2 regions of the Paenibacillus sp. 1781tsa1 genome follow, and region 1 is predicted to be linked to the other one. Evidence: a T-box and tRNA genes for the amino acid it is inferred to sense, from the RefSeq annotation. Region 1 holds a T-box; the other holds one or more tRNA genes.
What was found. The T-box of region 1 lies ahead of trpS (tryptophan--tRNA ligase). A T-box ahead of a tRNA ligase gene usually reads a tRNA of that ligase, here a tRNA-Trp.
Positions count from the first base shown of each region.

Region 1 (9,865 bases):
TCAATTACCGATTTGGCCCCTTGCATATAGATTGGAGATGCCTCCACATATCGGCTGAACATGCTCCCAGGGTAAAGACTGACGATCATGAACAACACCGCAATGACAATCATTCCGCGGACGGAGCCTATGATTGTGCCAATGATTGCCCCCGTCAACCGACTAAACATACCCTTAGGCGCACTTTCCTCAGCTGACCCCTGCCTGCTGCTAAAAATAAATGAAGAGAGAAATCCGAGAATCAGTCGGATGAGTCCATAACTCAGTACAAATAATACAGCGAACCGCATCAGCGGAAAATCTGCAATCGCCGTAACCAACGTATAATACATCTGTTCCCACCGGTTCAACTCACGGTTAGGCATGGCTGAAGCATACTCAGACAACCACTGCTGTACATATGGTGCAAGCCACAACGTTAAACCGATTGACAACAGAATACCAATGACCGCCATAATACCATCCATCAGGAACCCAAAGAGTCTGCCTGCTGAACGCGAAGCCCCTCTGGACCAACCCTGCAATAATGAAGCAGCCACAATCAGCAACAGCATAATCGTGATGCCATTCAATTCCTTCAGGCTGTCCAGCCAATTCTGCAGCACGTACCGATTCCCCCTTTACTACGATGCTGGTGCTGTTTTGTTCTCCTGTGCCTGTTCGACAAACGTACGGATGGTTTCATTGTCGAGTTTCCATTCGCCAAGTGAAATGCCGCGGAAGGTCACATCGACTTTATCCGATTGCGCTCTGCCTTTAATCTCCACATTGGGACTTGTGATAGTGAAAGCTCCATCCTGTCCTTTGACGTATGTCGCTTTGGAAGCTTCCTTAAGCATCATGCTGGTTGCTTCTTTCTTCAATGTGTCCATCGTACGGGATTGCACGTCTGTCACTGTTTGTTTGATCTGATCAATGGAGATGCCGCTGTATATCAGTAGAGCCGCAATAATGATGATGGCAATCAACCATTTCAATACGGTTTTGACCACATTCAGAACAAAGAACAATATGATCAATGCAACCACGATCACCAACCAGTTCTGCATCAGAAACTCTTTGATTACTTCTATGTTCATGATTACACCTTCCGTATTAGAATTCATTTGTAACACTCCCGAATATTATACATGATTTCCGAAGCTGCTGTCAGCTAAGCCCTCTCCCTTAAAAATAAACGGTCTAAGTTCGTCCTGCCAGGCGTACAAGTAGTACCATAAGGATCTGCTGGCGAACGGGAACACGTTCAAGACCTGTAGTTTGCACATGCATCGCTTAACAAGGAGGGGCTTATGTGAAAACGGCCATCTGGCTATACCTGTTTTTGTTCCTTGCTGTATTTGATCTGCACGCCCAGTATCCCATTCTGACCCCTTTTGCCATCTCGCTGGGAGCTGCCCCTACTTTCATTGGCTGGATGATGGGTATCTATTCCTTAACGCATCTTCCTGGCAATCTCATTGCCGGAACACAAATCGATAAACATGGCAGTCGCCGCTACATTGTATTCAGTCTGCTCGGGGCAGGAATCATCCTGCTCTTGCAAGCCTATGTTCAGACACCTTGGCAACTGCTGGCGCTGCGTTCCATCAGCGGTTTTGTACTGGCCTTCCTGTCTCCTGCATGTCTTGCCCTGCTTGCACAGTTATCCAGTGATCCAGTGAAACAGGGAAAGTATATGTCAGGACACGGGGTAGTACATACACTCGCTTCTGTGGTATCTCCCGCAGCCGGTGCGATCATTGTGGGTTCCATGGGATTCTCCGCTACATTCTCAGGCTTGGGTTACTTGCTCATTCTTACAGGTGTGATTGCTTTCATGACCATGCCTCGTGGCATCGTCAAGCAGCATGAGAGAGTAACTGAACCTGCCAAACCTGACGTTTCACCAGCAGATGCCAAAAGTGCATTCCTGCCGGTGTCTTGGCGATACTTTGCCCTGCCTCTGGTTATTGCTTGTGCTCAAGGGATTCTCTTCTTCGAGCTGCCCCTGCGAGGAGGAGGGCATTCGTCCATCATGTCAACCGGGTTGTTATTTTCCATTATCAGTATTGGAGCTCTCTTCACACTGAGCATGTTATTTCTTAACCGGTATTCCCCCAAGCTGCGTCTGGTTGCGGGTGTGCTGCTGATGTCCTTGTGTTTTTTTGCAATGGCCGCCATTCCGCAAATCCCGTTGTCTACCGTATTATTTGTACTCGGGATGTCCAAAGGCGTTATCTTTCCAGCTATGGCAACCCTATTTATTCGTCTAAGTGGAGGAAGCAGGTTGGGCCGCATTTTCTCGTTGCAATCCATCGCCACTTCCATTGGCTCTTTCATTGGCCCCATTACAGCCGGGCAACTTCGTGTCGGGTTATCACCCTATTTCATCGCCTTTGTTTTGTTAATGATAGGTATGCTGCTGCTTCCATACTATACATCCAGACGCGAAGCTTCCCTCGCCGATCCGAAAAGTATATTCAACTAAATTACGATCAGTCTCTGTCTCCTTACGTTATGACAGCAATTAGGCCTGTATTTTCATTAGCTTTGCATCATTCCCCCATTTACAGCTAAACTATATAAAATGGACTAACGTTTTACACGTTGATAAAAGCTAACTGGGAAATCTATCCTTCACATCGCCGAAGGTTTTATCTTATTGATTATTGAAGATCATTAAGGTTGAACAATTAGCCAAAAGTAGTGAAGGGGACGGAATCGATTCTGAAGAAGCGATAGCGTTCGCCTTTGTCTCCAAATATTAACTTTATAAAAGTAATTCAGAAATATATGGAGACAACAGCGATCGGAAGAACGATCCGTAACCGGAACGGCCACTGCAAGCTATTACTTCCCTAATGATGCACTTATGAAATAAGACCTCAAACTTGATGGGTTGTTCTATCCAGTTAGCAGTCGTGTAAAGAAAAGGAGTCCATTTTATATAATCAGTCGATTTTCGCTGTAACATTTCCCGGGGAATGTCGACACAAGCTCTCGAACAAGAGGTGAATATCATGCCTATTCATGTCATTGTGGAAGGTAAGAATGATCGAAGCAAACTGAAACGTCTGGTTGGACCCGAAATCAACATTTTATGCACGTTTGGAACACTTAATTCCCTCAAGTTGGAGACCCTGCGCAAGCAAGTCGGTTACGATGAAGTCTTTTTATTTATGGATAATGACAGTTCCGGCAAAAAAATTAGAGGTGTACTTCGGGATGCTTTCCCGGATGCAGTACAGATGTATACACGACGAGGATATGCGGGTGTGGAAGGAACACCTGATGAGTATATCATTGCCCAGCTGGAGAAAGCCGGGTTAGAGACATACATCCAATACCCTGAACATCCTTCCTTTTAAAAGAAATGTCAAAAGGCTGCCTTAGGTTGATATCCAACCTGAAGGCAGCCTTTACAGTTATCGATGATTATTCCTTGATCAGATTGCGAATATCCTCGGCAATGACAGCAGGCACAACGTCCTCTGTATTAAACGCATTATATACCTTGCGCAGCTGGTTATTCTGATCCACCAAGCCAATCATGTTCATATGGGCAAAATCGTCCTTATTCTCGCCTTCAATCAGGATCTGGAATGAATCCCTGGCGAACTGTTTGGTTTTGTCCATATCCCCTCGCAAGAAGTACCATCCGGAATAATCCGCATGGAAGCGGTCCGCAAACGTCTTAATCTTCTCTCTCGTATCGACTTTCGGGTCGAATGAAATGGATACAAACGAGACATCTTTACCGAAGGTGTCGTCCTCTTTCAACAGATCCTGCACTTGGGATAACGTAAACGTCGTAATAGGGCAGACATCTGGACAACTGGTGAAATAAAAGTAGAACAAACGGACTTTCCCTTGGGTATCCTCCAGTGATACCGTACTGCCATCAACATTTTCCATGGAAAAGGATTGGATCTCGCGAATCTCGGGTAATTTTTCCTTACTGGCAAATACGGTGCCCCACATCAGATACACAGCCATAATGAGTGCGAGCCCAAGCAGTATCCATGTCCATTTGTACTTTTTCAGCATCTTCCTCGTCCCTTCTGTATCTTCTCTTATGAATACGCATACATATGCGAACTTAAAATCACGTTTGTTTCGCTTCATCCATCTACTGTGACATATGTATTCAAATAAACCTACTTTTTATGAGATTCTATATTATTGTAACGGTTTGACGTAACAATGCCCATAAATATTTATGAAACATGCTGACCGTGTATGCTCCGACAAAAATTCTCTCTCTATCCGATATAAAGTTTATCATAGGAAATGCCAAAATAGTTTGACAAACTGCGTACATTTATTGGGTATGGACCAGGTTATTGTCATAACTTTGAAATTAGGGATGTTTTGCATCCGGACAGACGGATATTATACACTATATATGGGTATCACCTAGATAGAGAAGTAATATGCCTTAGAACGATACACCACACAAAGGAGACGTTTATGGATACCTCTACACATTTTGTCATGGGGATTGGTCTAGCTGGTCTGGCTTATGTCGATCCTGTTGTCGCGACGAGCCCCATGCTTGCAGCTGCGGTAATGGTTGGCACAATCGCTGGCTCCCAGGCCCCTGACATCGATACTGCGTTACGTCTCAAGAGCAATTCGCTTTACATTCGGAATCATCGGGGCTTGTCACACTCTCTGCCATTTCTCCTGTTATGGGTTCTGCTCATCACCGGCGTCATTGCCCTGATATTCCCTGGTGTCCCCATTGGGCACGTTGCCACCTGGACCGCTGTAGCCGTAGGCGTTCACGTATTTACCGATCTGTTCAATACCTATGGAACCCAAGCCGCCCGGCCTTTTACGGAACGCTGGATCGCCTGGAATATCATTCATATTTTTGATCCGTTTCTATTCACTACGCATGTCGTAGCTATCCTGTTATGGGCCTTTGATCTGATCGCCCCTGCACCACTCTTCGTTACGCTGTATAGTTTGACCGGTTTGTATTATATATGGCGAACGATTGCTCGTGCACAGGCGGTCAGAAAAGTCAGACGTCTCGACAACAGCCCAGAACAGGCAAAATACATCGTCATTCCAACGATATCCTGGAATCGCTGGCATGTGGTTAAACGAGTTGAGGACGGCAGTTATGTGATTGGTAAAATGGACGGTTCTAATCTGGTATGGAGTCTGCACGCCTCGTCTTCTACTCATGCCGCCGTTGCTGCTTCACGCAAATCACCGGAAGTCAGTGCTTTCCTCTATTTTACCTCCTATGCGGTGGCAGAAGTGGAAGAACTACCTGCTGGTTACAAGGTCCGCTGGGCAGATGTACGTTATCGACACCGGAAACAATATCCATTTGTCGCGGTAATTGTGATGGATCGGAATTTTGAAACGATTGATACGTATGTAGGCTGGTTAAGCGATGAGAAGATGGATAAAAAACTTTTATCCGCACGCCCTTGACGAAGTGAGCATGGCAAGGCACAATCAGACATAGGAACTGATACGCGAGAAAGCCCGGAGCGTTTCCGCCCCGGGCTTTCTGTTTATCCTGTTTTATTGCTGTTGGTTAAGATGAATTATTTGCCAGACCCAGCCAGAGACTGCTCAGCGATTTGTACCAGACGTTTGGTGATATATCCACCCAAAGATCCTGTTTCACGGGAAGTGTAGTTACCATAGTAACCGTCTTGTGGGATAGTTACACCCAGTTCCTGTGCAGCCTCGATTTTCAATTGTTGCAATGCTGAATTTGCTTGAGGTACCACCAAGTTGTTAGAACGAGATCCTTGAGCCATATTTATAATCTCCCTTCAATCTGTGTCTGTAATGTTAATTGCAAGCTTGCAAGATTATTATGGCTCGTAGGCTTCAGGTTATACGGAGTTTTACTAAATTTGTAGATGGAGGTTTTTCCCAATGAGCAAAGGTTTATCCTTATGGTTCGCATTTTCATCCATTATCTTGTTAACGGTTACAGCAATTACAATCTCTTACTCCGGTTGGCTTGCTACGCTCCTGTTCGTCCTGTCCATTGCCAACATTGGCTGGGGCTTTGTAATTCGTGCCAAAAAAGAACGTCAGGAAGTTCGCTCGGCTACTTCAGAGCCCACTTCTTGAGCAGGTCATTTTCTAACGCAAGTTTGAACGTATAAATAAAGAGGAGCCCTTAATAGGGCTCCTCTTTATTTATGTTAACTATTCATTTCTTTAACTATAATTTTGTTCAGCAGCACTACAGTTTACGTCTAGGAACAAACCCCATACGTTCTTTCACGGCACTCAACGTTTGAGAAGCAACCTCTTCTGCACGACGAGCTGACGTCTCCAGAACATCGGCCAATTCGCCAGACTCGCGAATCTCATTATAACGTTGTTGCAGCGGTTCAATAACAGACACAACCACTTCAGCCAGTTCTTTTTTGAACGGACCGTACATCTTGCCTTCATAACGCTCAGCTACTTCTTTAAGCGTCATACCCGCACATTCAGCGTAGATACTCATCAGATTGCTAACTTCCGGTTTGTTTGCCGGATCATATACGACTTCACGTCCCGAATCTGTAGTGGCACGGCTGATTTTTTTGCGAATGACATCCGGCGGATCCAACAGGGCAATATAGCTGCCAGCGTTAGGGTTACTTTTACTCATCTTCGAAGAGGCATCGTCAAGAGACATTACCCGTGCACCTACCTGTGGGATATATGGATCTGGAATCGTGAAGTACTCCCCATAACGATGGTTAAAACGTCCTGCCAGATCACGTGTCAGCTCCAGATGCTGCTTCTGATCCTCACCTACGGGTACAAGATCAGCATTGTATAACAAAATATCAGCCGCCATTAATGATGGATACACGAACAGTCCGGCACCCACGGAATCTTTACCGGATGATTTATCCTTAAACTGAGTCATGCGTTCAAGCTCACCCATGGAGGTCAGCGTTGTCATCAACCAGCCCAATTCGGCATGCTGCGGTACATGGGATTGTAGAAATACGTTAGATTTCGAAGGATCGATACCTGCTGCAATAAACAGCGCAGCTACCGCTTCTGACTGTTCACGCAATGCTGCTGGCTCCTGAGCCACGGTGATGGCATGAAGATCAACCACCATGAAATGACATTGATAGTCATGCTGGAGTTTCACAAAATTTTTGATTGCACCAATATAGTTGCCCAATGTGAGCTTACCACTTGGTTGAATACCTGAAAGTACTGTTTTCATTGCACATAACGCCTCCCTGATTGTATATAAAAAGATCCTGTCATTCTCTGCGAACGCAAAAAGGCCCCACATCCGCAAGGGACGTGAGACCGTGGTGCCACCCTTATTCGCTTTTCTCCCATTGCCCCTGACCCTCAATCAAGTCAAGCTGAAGAAATGCCTTCATTGTTCCGTAACGTGGATTATACGGCAGACTCTAGTGAGGCACGCCCGTCTCTGGCTTAACCTGTTCAAATCCACACTCAAGGGTCCATTCGGTAAAGAGTTCACACCGGTTCGCATCAACCACCGGCTTTCTGAGGAGAATTCTCTTGGCCTACTTATCCCTGTCATCGATTTCATATCATTCAATTTGAATAATTCTTTCAGAGTTCCATCTTAATGCGCACAGGCGCGAATGTCAAAATGAGTTGAACTTTTTTACCCGAGACACTGAAATCTGTTATGATGGAATTGCTTATTCACATGCCTGCTTCACAAGAAGCAGCGCAGGAAATAGCTGGCATGTACACAATGACACGCCTGCAGCAGTACAATCATTACAACTGCTTGCAGACAGATTTCAAGTGGGAAAAGGAGCATCGATATGAAACAAGTGACCAAAGGCCAATGGAATGGTTACGACACGTATATCCTACATAGCCGTGAATTGGAAATCACCCTGCTGCCGCGTCTTGGAAATAATATTATTTCTATTCGCGATTTAGTGCAGGACAGGGATATCGTCCGCCGTCCGGATGAAGACGATCTTGCCTTTTATCTGCAGAAGCCGTACCATTTTGGCGTTCCTCTCCTGATTCCACCAGGACGCATTCATCGGGGACAATTCGAATATGAAGGTGTCCGTTACCAGTTCGATCAGAACACGGCGAATGACAACCATATTCACGGTCTCCACCGTACCCAATCCTGGTGTGTCAGTGATATCGAGGAAGATGAAGACGGATGTGCAATTACGACCGAATTATTGACTGAAAATGAAGAACACTGGATGGCTCAATTCCCGATTCCTCTGAAACTTGAGATGACGTTCAGTCTGCAAAACGCTGTATTTAGCCAGCGTCTGCGAGTCACCAATCTGAGCTCAACGCCTGCTCCTTTTGGGATGGGCTATCATACATGGTTTTTGTTAGACGGCAAACCTGCCGACTGGACACTGCAACTGCCTGTTTCCGGAATATACGGACAGAATGAAGAACAACTACCAACAGGTGAACTGGAATCCCTGGGTGAATGGTCTGCTCTTAACGAAGGCATCAACTTGCAGGGACGTAACTGGGATACCCTGTTGAAAGCTACCGAAGGTGAACCGGCTACGGCTTACTTACGGAGGCAAGATGGATATACGCTGAAATATTCAGCAGATGAAGCATTTTTCAAACACTGGGTTCTCTTTACCAAAGGTGAATCCGATCAGTTCTTGTGCATTGAACCGTACACGTGGCTCCCGGATGCACCTAATTTGGCTTTATCGGATGAACAAACCGGGTTGATTCGCTTGGAACCGGAACAGCCTGTTGAGTTATTTACACGTATTGAGGTTATACCTCCTACAGACTAAACGAGCTGATCATCTCCTATTTTGCTTTTACGCATATCACCAACTATTTTGATACCATATACAACTTGCCGACCCGCATTGGGTCGGCTTTTTTATGTGATCTGTGCGCTGATAATTAACCATATATTTCCTTACGCCATATCATGTATATTTCCTTATTCTCTAACCATACTAACATCACCAACCCATAAGGAGGTGACACATATGTACGGAGGTCAAAACCAAGGTAGCGGCAGCCGCTCCAACAACCTGGTCGTTCCCCAAGCAACTGCAGCATTGCAACAATTGAAAATTGAAGCTGCACAAGAGCTGGGTGTAACTATTCCACAAGATGGTTACTACGGTAACTATACTTCCCGTGAGACAGGTTCTCTGGGTGGATACATCACTAAACGTCTGGTGCAAATCGCTGAGCAGCAATTATCGGGTCGTTCGTAAGCTCGTAATTATTGCTTGAGCTAAGCAGAATCCAAAAGCGGCCTTCTTCGGAAGTGCCGCTTTCTCTTGTGCAACAAATTATGAGGTCGACTCCATATCTGAATCCTTGTATGTATTGGTTCTAGGGTAACGAATCATGAGGCTCGCCATATTGTAATTGGACTCCATTGTTGCATCTACCAGAATCATACCTTGTCTTACTGTGAAGTCGTACGATATTTCGCCATGTGTCCAATTGCGTTTGAATTTCAAAGTTTCTAGTGCCATCGCCCGAAAAGAAGTTCTCTGGATTTCGTTTAGTCCCCCTTCTTCCACATCCATCTGCCCATCCCGTCCAGTTATCGGATTATGTCGAATACCGAACTTCCCAATTACGTTGTTTCGTATTTGCACAAAAACTACCCCTGAATCTAACCCTGACAACTCATGATCAAGCTCTTTAAATACCAAATCTAACTGACGTGCTAATGAAAGCTGTTCAATTTTCATAATAACACTCCTCCTACATGCTTATAGTCCTATTCATCAAGGACTTACGACTCATTATATGACATCATTTGCGCATGTTCAACAAACAACGGAAAACTTGGGTATTTTTAACTATAATTTGCATAATTAATTGCCATTCTCCTTCCTTAAAGTGAGTTATTTCGCTCATTTGCGACAAA
Region 1 is NZ_JAMYWY010000001.1:5,787,526-5,797,390, forward strand. Features, by position in the region: gene NKT06_RS26000 (transglutaminase domain-containing protein) at 1-554, opposite strand, end outside; gene NKT06_RS26005 (ATPase) at 624-1,106, opposite strand; gene NKT06_RS26010 (MFS transporter) at 1,295-2,470, shown strand; gene NKT06_RS26015 (toprim domain-containing protein) at 3,003-3,350, shown strand; gene NKT06_RS26020 (SCO family protein) at 3,418-4,029, opposite strand; gene NKT06_RS26025 (metal-dependent hydrolase) at 4,453-5,433, shown strand; gene NKT06_RS26030 (alpha/beta-type small acid-soluble spore protein) at 5,550-5,768, opposite strand; gene NKT06_RS26035 (hypothetical protein) at 5,890-6,090, shown strand; gene trpS (tryptophan--tRNA ligase) at 6,206-7,198, opposite strand; T-box leader at 7,273-7,540, opposite strand; gene NKT06_RS26045 (aldose 1-epimerase) at 7,785-8,759, shown strand; gene NKT06_RS26050 (alpha/beta-type small acid-soluble spore protein) at 8,964-9,197, shown strand; gene NKT06_RS26055 (O-methyltransferase) at 9,276-9,689, opposite strand.

Region 2 (9,865 bases), 120 kb from region 1:
ATCGCATGAAGCTGGGCCCAGGTATTATCTTTCAGTATGAGAACATTGATCATTATGCTCCCACTTGGTCCATGACCTACCCAGAATCATTGGAATATTCGTTGATCCAAGCTATTCAAAGTGCGGATGAAGTCCAGGCCTCTACTCTTCTGCAACAACTTCTTGAAGTGATCTTTGGTATGGAGTGTTCACCAGAAGAATATCAGGTGGCTCTTACGAGGCTGCTCACGCATATTTTGCAGATGACTCAGGAATCCGGCATACGTCTCGGGCAGATCTCACAAGGCCGTGGATCGATGTTCCATGAACTTCATGGTTTGCAGTATGCCGCTGAAGTTGAGGAATGGTTTAACTATCAAGTCATCTTGCCCGTCATCCAGGTTTTTAAAGCGAGACAGGTTGCCCAGTATCAGCATATATCAGAGAAAATGATTGCCATGATTCATCAAGATTATGATAAGGATCTGACGCTTGAGGAATGTGCCTTGAAGCTTCACTACAATGCCAACTACTTAAGTAGTGTTTTCCGTAAAGAGACAGGCTGTGCATTTAGCGAATATCTGACCAAGTACCGATTTAACATCGCTAAAAAATGGCTGGACGAAAGTGATCTAACCGTTAAAGATATCGCAGCACGACTTCGGTACAACAATCCGCAAAATTTCATTCGATCATTTCGTAAATGGGAAGGAATCACCCCCGGTCAGTACCGGGAGCGTAAGCAGAAAGCAGAGGTAGCCAATAGAAATTAGAAAAGGAGCACGATTGTAAGTCGTGCTCCTTTGGCCAGCTCGGCCCCCTCTCCATAATGGCTCCCCGAACAGGGCTCGGACCCTGTGACACTCGATTAACAGTCGATTGCTCTAACAACTGATCTATCAGGGAATATGCTTTAGATATCATTCTCTGAAAACTAGAAATGTGTTTTGTTTTTTCGTTGTCTCGAACATCTCCAAATAAACGAGGGTCTGGTTATTAGTTATTGGCTTCAAAAAAAAGAGGGAGCACATATCCTGCTCCCTTCACTTACAATTTCATTTCTATAATCTTAACTTCATATATTTCAAACGTTCATCTTTTTGCGCAGCGATGTGATGCTTCCTAGCGTCATCTTAGATGTTAAAATACGTTGTCCGTCTCGATTTCTGATCCTCAGACACGTAACAAGCCTATAAGATTTATCGCTTATCCTTAATATGAACTGTTTTCATGTTTGGCTGTTCAAGTTGGATCAGAATCTTCCCGAATCTTGCTCCACGTGAGAATGTCACCGTACTACCCTTGTATGTATCTCGGATGTACTTCTCAGCTAATCTGAGGGAATCTTCATCTGATGGTAACTCATACGTATTAAGCCATTCTGGCAGCTTTTCGATAATCTCTTCCACTGGTACTTCAAATGAGTTAACTTCTCTTGTAATGATCATTGTGTATGAATAACCTTTCAAATACAGCAACTGTTGAATATAACCCATGTCACCCGCCTTGTATGAAGCAGTTACACCCAGTACCTCCTTAATTTCATCCATTAGGGTGTGTTCCTTCTGTCCCGCCATAGTACTTATATACACATACTTCCGGGCACAGTTGATCGCCATCTCAATCGTTTCCCAATCTGACATCACCGGACACATGGAGGCAAATGCAAAGTCAAATTTCTTCTCCCAGCCTTTATCCTGAATGGAGATTTCTTCATATCGTTCTTTTACGATTTCGATATTAGATTCAAGAGCTGAAGGTATCGTCTCTTTCATCAGGGAGACAAGTAACTCAGATGGCTCAACTGCAGTCACAGTTGCTCCCTTTTCTGCAAAAGGAATGGTGAATATACCTGAAGCAGCTCCAATGTCCAAAATGGATAAACCCGCGAACTCCACACCCTGGTTCTCAATCCAGCCCATAATGCGCTCAGAACGCTGCTTACCTTCTTCAGAGAACGACTGTACATGATAATCCCTGGCCCACCGCTCAAATGCTTCTTCTGTATTAAATGGTGCGCTTTTCTTTTTATATTTTGGACTTCTCGGACGATTCTTCCATGCCTCTTCCCATACAGAAAGATTAAATAACAGATCGGTATCCGTTACATTTTTTCCAGTAGTCACTATGCTTCACTCCTCTATAATTAAAGACTTCACTTATCTACAATATACCGAATATAATCATACGTCAATCTTTATTAAAGTCCCATTTTTCTTAATGTACAAAAACCGTTTTATATAAAATAAAAATAGCCCTACACATTGCATAAGCAACATGTAGGGCTATTCAATATACCGGCGAGAGGACTCGAACCTCCACGGTTTCCCACTCGATTTTGAGTCGAGCGCGTCTGCCATTCCGCCACGCCGGCATATGCTGGAGGCGCCACCCAGATTCGAACTGGGGATAAAGCTTTTGCAGAGCTGTGCCTTACCACTTGGCTATGGCGCCATATTTTGGAGCGGACGACGGGAATCGAACCCGCGACCCTCGCCTTGGCAAGGCGATGCTCTACCGCTGAGCCACGTCCGCATAATGGCTGGGGATATAGGATTTGAACCTATGCATGACGGAGTCAAAGTCCGTTGCCTTACCGCTTGGCTAATCCCCAATAAAAAATGAAAAAACAAAGGGGCGATCGAGGGGAATTGAACCCCCGAATGCCGGATCCACAAACCGGTGCGTTAACCACTTCGCCACGATCGCCACAAAAGGTTAAATTTCTTAAAAGTTAATTGGCAGGGGCAGCAGGAATTGAACCCACACCAACGGTTTTGGAGACCGTTGTTCTACCTTTAAACTATGCCCCTAAAAACTGGTGGAGGATGATGGATTCGAACCACCGAACCCGTACGGGAGCAGATTTACAGTCTGATGCGTTTGGCCACTTCGCTAATCCTCCAGGATTACATGGTGCCGGCGAGAGGACTTGAACCCCCAACCTACTGATTACAAGTCAGTTGCTCTACCAGTTGAGCTACACCGGCATATTAAATTGTTTTGAAAATGGTGGCTCGGGACGGAATCGAACCGCCGACACGAGGATTTTCAGTCCTCTGCTCTACCGACTGAGCTACCGAGCCATAATAAAGTCTAATCTTAATTCCTTACACTTTATATAGGGCATCAGTGCCATACAGCAGATGTAGTGAACAGTTTGCCTCATGTAAAGATTAAATGGCGGAACCGACGGGATTCGAACCCGCGATCTCCTGCGTGACAGGCAGGCATGTTAGGCCAACTACACCACGGTTCCATAGTACTTTCTCAAGGAAAGTTAATTGCGGGGGCAGGATTTGAACCTGCGGCCTTCGGGTTATGAGCCCGACGAGCTACCGGGCTGCTCCACCCCGCGTCGTTATAAAAAGTTATATGGTGGAGGCTGAGGGGATCGAACCCCCGACCCTCTGCTTGTAAGGCAGATGCTCTCCCAGCTGAGCTAAGCCTCCGAACAACACATTTATGATCATATCATAATCTTGTTGTAAAAATCAACTTCTTTTTTTGAAGTTAATATGACCCGTAGGGGATTCGAACCCCTGTTACCTCCGTGAAAGGGAGGTGTCTTAACCCCTTGACCAACGGGCCTTATTATTATGGCGGAGAGAGAGGGATTCGAACCCTCGAGACGCTTGTGACGCCTACACGATTTCCAATCGTGCTCCTTCGGCCAGCTCGGACACCTCTCCATATGGCTCCCCGAACAGGGCTCGAACCTGTGACAACTCGATTAACAGTCGAGTGCTCTACCAACTGAGCTATCAGGGAATATGCTTCAGAGATCGTTCTCTGAAAACTAGATTCGAAACGAAAGATGCGAACTATCACTTGCTATTGGATAAGCCCTCGACCGATTAGTACTGGTCAGCTCCATGCATTGCTGCACTTCCACCCCCAGCCTATCTACCTCGTCGTCTTCAAGGGGTCTTACATACTGGGAAATCTCATCTTGAGGGGGGCTTCACGCTTAGATGCTTTCAGCGTTTATCCCGTCCGTACATAGCTACCCAGCGGTGCTCCTGGCGGAACAACTGGTACACCAGCGGTACGTCCATCCCGGTCCTCTCGTACTAAGGACAGCTCCTCTCAAATTTCCTACGCCCACGACAGATAGGGACCGAACTGTCTCACGACGTTCTGAACCCAGCTCGCGTACCGCTTTAATGGGCGAACAGCCCAACCCTTGGGACCTACTTCAGCCCCAGGATGCGATGAGCCGACATCGAGGTGCCAAACCTCCCCGTCGATGTGGACTCTTGGGGGAGATAAGCCTGTTATCCCCAGGGTAGCTTTTATCCGTTGAGCGATGGCCCTTCCATGCGGTACCACCGGATCACTAAGCCCGACTTTCGTCCCTGCTCGACTTGTAGGTCTCGCAGTCAAGCTCCCTTATGCCTTTGCACTCTTCGAATGATTTCCAACCATTCTGAGGGAACCTTTGGGCGCCTCCGTTACTCTTTAGGAGGCGACCGCCCCAGTCAAACTGCCCACCTGACACTGTCCCCGCACCGGATTACGGTACCAGGTTAGAACCTAGATACGATCAGGGTGGTATCCCAACGTTGCCTCCACAGAAGCTTGCGCTCCTGCTTCAAAGGCTCCCACCTATCCTGTACAGATCGTACCCAAATTCAATATCAAGCTGCAGTAAAGCTCCATGGGGTCTTTCCGTCTTGTCGCGGGTAACCTGCATCTTCACAGGTATTAAAATTTCACCGGATCTCTCGTTGAGACAGCGCCCAAGTCGTTACGCCATTCGTGCGGGTCAGAATTTACCTGACAAGGAATTTCGCTACCTTAGGACCGTTATAGTTACGGCCGCCGTTTACTGGGGCTTCGGTTCACAGCTTCGGATTGCTCCTAACCACTCCCCTTAACCTTCCAGCACCGGGCAGGCGTCAGCCCGTATACTTCGCCTTACGGCTTCGCACAGACCTGTGTTTTTGCTAAACAGTCGCTTGGGCCTTTTCACTGCGGCCCCCTCGTGCTATTCACACTACCGGGGCACCCCTTCTCCCGAAGTTACGGGGTCATTTTGCCGAGTTCCTTAACGAGAGTTCTTCCGCGCGCCTTAGAATACTCTTCTCGCCTACCTGTGTCGGTTTGCGGTACGGGCACCTTCACCTGGCTAGAGGCTTTTCTTGGCAGTGTGAGATCATGACCTTCGCTACTACAATTTTCGCTCCCCATCACAGCTCAGCCTTACAATGTGCGGATTTGCCTACACATCAGCCTTACTGCTTAGACGGACATCCATCAGTCCGCGTCACTACCCTACTGCGTCCCCCCATTGCTCATAACGGCTTACGGTGGTACAGGAATTTCGACCTGTTGTCCTTCGACTACGCCTTTCGGCCTCGCCTTAGGTCCCGACTTACCCTGAGCGGACGAGCCTTCCTCAGGAACCCTTAGGCTTTCGGCGGATCAGATTCTCACTGATCTTTTCGTTACTCATACCGGCATTCTCACTTGTATAATGTCCAGCGCTCCTTACGGTACACCTTCAACCCTTATACAACGCTCCCCTACCCCTGATGCAAAGCATCAAGCCATAGCTTCGGTGGTGTGTTTAGCCCCGTTACATTTTCGGCGCAGAGTCACTCGACCAGTGAGCTATTACGCACTCTTTCAATGGTGGCTGCTTCTAAGCCAACATCCTGGTTGTCTGTGCAACTCCACATCCTTTCCCACTTAACACACACTTGGGGACCTTAGCTGATGGTCTGGGCTGTTTCCCTTTTGACAATGGATCTTAGCACTCACTGTCTGACTCCCGGAAGTAAGTCTATGGCATTCGGAGTTTGACTGAGCTTGGTAACCCTTGCGGGCCCCGCACCCAATCAGTGCTCTACCTCCACGACTCTGTTTTCCGAGGCTAGCCCTAAAGCTATTTCGGGGAGAACCAGCTATCTCCGAGTTCGATTGGAATTTCTCCGCTACCCCCACCTCATCCCCGCACTTTTCAACGTGCGTGGGTTCGGGCCTCCAGTGCGTGTTACCGCACCTTCACCCTGGACAGGGGTAGATCACCCGGTTTCGGGTCTACGTCCACGTACTACATCGCCCTATTCAGACTCGCTTTCGCTGCGGCTCCGGCTCTTCACCTTAACCTTGCACGGGAACGTAACTCGCCGGTTCATTCTACAAAAGGCACGCCATCACCCCTAAAACGGGCTCTGACTTTTTGTAAGCACACGGTTTCAGGTTCTATTTCACTCCCCTTCCGGGGTGCTTTTCACCTTTCCCTCACGGTACTGCTTCACTATCGGTCGCTAGGAAGTATTTAGCCTTGGCAGATGGTCCTGCCGGATTCATACGGGGTTTCACGTGCCCCGCACTACTCGGGATCCGTCTCGGAGGGAACAGACTTTCAACTACAGGGCTTTTACCTTCTTTGGCGGGCCTTTCCAGACCTCTTCGCTTAACCGGTTCCTTTGTAACTCCATGTGAGACGTCCCACAACCCCAAAGAGCAAGCTCTCTGGTTTGGGCTTCTCCGCGTTCGCTCGCCGCTACTGACGGAATCACTATTGTTTTCTCTTCCTCAGGGTACTTAGATGTTTCAGTTCCCCTGGTATGCCTCTACATAACCTATGTATTCAGTTATGAGTAACTGGAAATTACCCCAGCTGGGTTTCCCCATTCGGACACCCCCGGATCAAAGCTTGCTTACAGCTCCCCGAGGCAGTTTCGTTGTTCGCCACGTCCTTCATCGGCTCCTAGCGCCTAGGCATCCTCCGTGTGCTCTTAGTAGCTTAACCAAATTGCTCCGGTTTCGATCGCTCGCTTCCCTTGTTTTGGACTACGTCCAAAGCCAAAAGTCGCTCCCACTCGATACCATCGCAAAAGCAATTATCTACCTTATAAACACTTCACTTGTTTGCACAAGATCAGCTTAAAGGAATGTTCTAATTCGCATTTACTTTCGTTTCGATATCTAGTTTTCAAAGAACAAGCTCCATGCAAAAGCAAGCTGTTTGAGAGTTTGAGCTCTCAAAACTGAGCAACGAGTGAGTTAAAAGCTTTACGAAGTAAAGCTCGCTTCGGAAGCATGCTTCCTGAAGACTTGTATTTGAATGTTTCCGTTACAGGAAACGATTCTCCATAGAAAGGAGGTGATCCAGCCGCACCTTCCGATACGGCTACCTTGTTACGACTTCACCCCAATCATCTATCCCACCTTCGGCGGCTGGCTCCTTGCGGTTACCCCACCGACTTCGGGTGTTATAAACTCTCGTGGTGTGACGGGCGGTGTGTACAAGACCCGGGAACGTATTCACCGCGGCATGCTGATCCGCGATTACTAGCAATTCCGACTTCATGCAGGCGAGTTGCAGCCTGCAATCCGAACTGAGACCGGCTTTTTAGGATTCGTTCCACCTCGCGGCTTCACAGCCCGTTGTACCGGCCATTGTAGTACGTGTGTAGCCCAGGTCATAAGGGGCATGATGATTTGACGTCATCCCCACCTTCCTCCGGTTTGTCACCGGCAGTCACCTTAGAGTGCCCATCCGAAATGCTGGCAACTAAGATCAAGGGTTGCGCTCGTTGCGGGACTTAACCCAACATCTCACGACACGAGCTGACGACAACCATGCACCACCTGTCTCCTCTGTCCCGAAGGAAAGATACATCTCTGCATCGATCAGAGGGATGTCAAGACCTGGTAAGGTTCTTCGCGTTGCTTCGAATTAAACCACATACTCCACTGCTTGTGCGGGTCCCCGTCAATTCCTTTGAGTTTCAGTCTTGCGACCGTACTCCCCAGGCGGAGTGCTTAATGTGTTAACTTCGGCACCAAGGGTATCGAAACCCCTAACACCTAGCACTCATCGTTTACGGCGTGGACTACCAGGGTATCTAATCCTGTTTGCTCCCCACGCTTTCGCGCCTCAGCGTCAGTTACAGCCCAGAGAGTCGCCTTCGCCACTGGTGTTCCTCCACATATCTACGCATTTCACCGCTACACGTGGAATTCCACTCTCCTCTTCTGCACTCAAGTCACCCAGTTTCCAGTGCGATCCGGGGTTGAGCCCCGGGATTAAACACCAGACTTAAATGACCGCCTGCGCGCGCTTTACGCCCAATAATTCCGGACAACGCTTGCCCCCTACGTATTACCGCGGCTGCTGGCACGTAGTTAGCCGGGGCTTTCTTCTCAGGTACCGTCACCTTGAGAGCAGTTACTCTCCCAAGCGTTCTTCCCTGGCAACAGAGCTTTACGATCCGAAAACCTTCATCACTCACGCGGCATTGCTCCGTCAGGCTTTCGCCCATTGCGGAAGATTCCCTACTGCTGCCTCCCGTAGGAGTCTGGGCCGTGTCTCAGTCCCAGTGTGGCCGATCACCCTCTCAGGTCGGCTACGCATCGTCGCCTTGGTGAGCCGTTACCCCACCAACTAGCTAATGCGCCGCAGGCCCATCCCCAAGTGACAGATTGCTCCGTCTTTCCAGTTCTCTTCAGGCGAAGAAAACAACTATTCGGTATTAGCTACCGTTTCCGGTAGTTGTCCCAAACTTGAGGGCAGGTTGCCTACGTGTTACTCACCCGTCCGCCGCTAACCATCAGAGAAGCAAGCTTCTCTTCAAGTCCGCTCGACTTGCATGTATTAGGCATGCCGCCAGCGTTCGTCCTGAGCCAGGATCAAACTCTCCAATAAAGTATTGAAAAGAGCGATAAGCTCATTTTGAATCTGACGAGATTAAAAATCTCATTTGTGCTCCAGTCGATTCAAGCCAAGGCTTGTTTCAAACTTTCGCGTTCATTCTGCAAGCAGAATGTTCACTCACTCGTTGTTCAGTTTTCAAAGATCAAACACGATTTGTTTTACTTCTTTTTCGTCACAACCAAGTTTCGGCGGCGACTTAAATAATGTATCACATTTCGTTTGGTTTCGTCAAGAACTTTTTTAAATTTCTTTTTTGAAGCGTTAGTTCTTCACTTTTCCTCTGAAGATTTTATCGTTTGTTGGCGATAATCTCGTTTGAGGAACGAAATATAATGTATCATATATCGCGAATCAGAGTCAACATTTTTTTATAAATTATTAAACAAACAAAAAAGGAAGGTTTCCCCTCCCTGATGCGATCAATTATTGCCAGACTTTTGGAGAAGGTTATGTCTCAATCCAATACCGAATTTCCCGACCTTCTCCTCCGATCGATGGCCACCCTGCCGATTCTTTTACTATAGAACGAAAAACCAGCTTGCGTATAACCAAAGGTAGATCTTCTCGAACAAATCTTAATTGCGGATGATGAACAAGTTCATTGATGCTCCAAGGCTCCTTGCGACTTCTTAACACACGCAGCAGCAGCTCCGAGCATTCACTCATTTTGGACATTACCGAAAACTCACAGGCAAGCAGTACAAGCTCTACTCGCTGCTCCAGTGTCTCCGAGCTTACGGTAAGCTCTTGGTATAGTTTCCACAAAGCGCGATCCAGATTCTGCACATGTGTCCAGACGGCATGATCCGGGTATATCCCCTGTTCAATCAATACAATTCTTGCCCAGTTGCCCAGAGCCTCTAATACATTGTAGTAGGCGTCTACAACATGACCTTCCTGAATATGACGTTTCGCCTCCACATACATTCTCAAAAAACTGGTGAATTCATGCAGGAGCTTCTGTTCACGCAATTCTGTCCCAAAGGCAGACAGTTCTTCTCGCAAATCACTTAAGGCGCTGTCCTCTTCCCAGATAATCTCACCTTCAATCAGACACTGGGTGAGATTATTGTGATTCCCGGTAACTACACTACTCTTTAATTCATGACGGCTTGCATAGATCATTTGATAACGAAGATCACCATATCTGTAATGTCCCACCGCCGATTTTAATTGATCATCATTATGAACAACAAGTACCAATAACTCGAAATC
Region 2 is NZ_JAMYWY010000001.1:5,903,654-5,913,518, forward strand. Features, by position in the region: gene NKT06_RS31985 (helix-turn-helix domain-containing protein) at 1-752, shown strand, start outside; tRNA gene NKT06_RS26565 (tRNA-Asn) at 810-885, opposite strand; gene NKT06_RS26570 (class I SAM-dependent methyltransferase) at 1,179-2,105, opposite strand; tRNA gene NKT06_RS26575 (tRNA-Leu) at 2,275-2,353, opposite strand; tRNA gene NKT06_RS26580 (tRNA-Cys) at 2,360-2,433, opposite strand; tRNA gene NKT06_RS26585 (tRNA-Gly) at 2,440-2,514, opposite strand; tRNA gene NKT06_RS26590 (tRNA-Gln) at 2,519-2,593, opposite strand; tRNA gene NKT06_RS26595 (tRNA-His) at 2,616-2,688, opposite strand; tRNA gene NKT06_RS26600 (tRNA-Trp) at 2,719-2,792, opposite strand; tRNA gene NKT06_RS26605 (tRNA-Tyr) at 2,799-2,884, opposite strand; tRNA gene NKT06_RS26610 (tRNA-Thr) at 2,894-2,969, opposite strand; tRNA gene NKT06_RS26615 (tRNA-Phe) at 2,990-3,065, opposite strand; tRNA gene NKT06_RS26620 (tRNA-Asp) at 3,161-3,238, opposite strand; tRNA gene NKT06_RS26625 (tRNA-Met) at 3,264-3,337, opposite strand; tRNA gene NKT06_RS26630 (tRNA-Val) at 3,356-3,431, opposite strand; tRNA gene NKT06_RS26635 (tRNA-Glu) at 3,499-3,570, opposite strand; tRNA gene NKT06_RS26640 (tRNA-Ser) at 3,580-3,671, opposite strand; tRNA gene NKT06_RS26645 (tRNA-Asn) at 3,675-3,750, opposite strand; rRNA gene NKT06_RS26650 (23S ribosomal RNA) at 3,817-6,742, opposite strand; rRNA gene NKT06_RS26655 (16S ribosomal RNA) at 7,090-8,641, opposite strand; gene NKT06_RS26660 (nucleotidyltransferase-like protein) at 9,098-9,865, opposite strand, start outside.
Region 2: it encodes a tRNA-Trp, which carries the amino acid that the T-box ahead of trpS (tryptophan--tRNA ligase) is inferred to sense. The anticodon was not compared.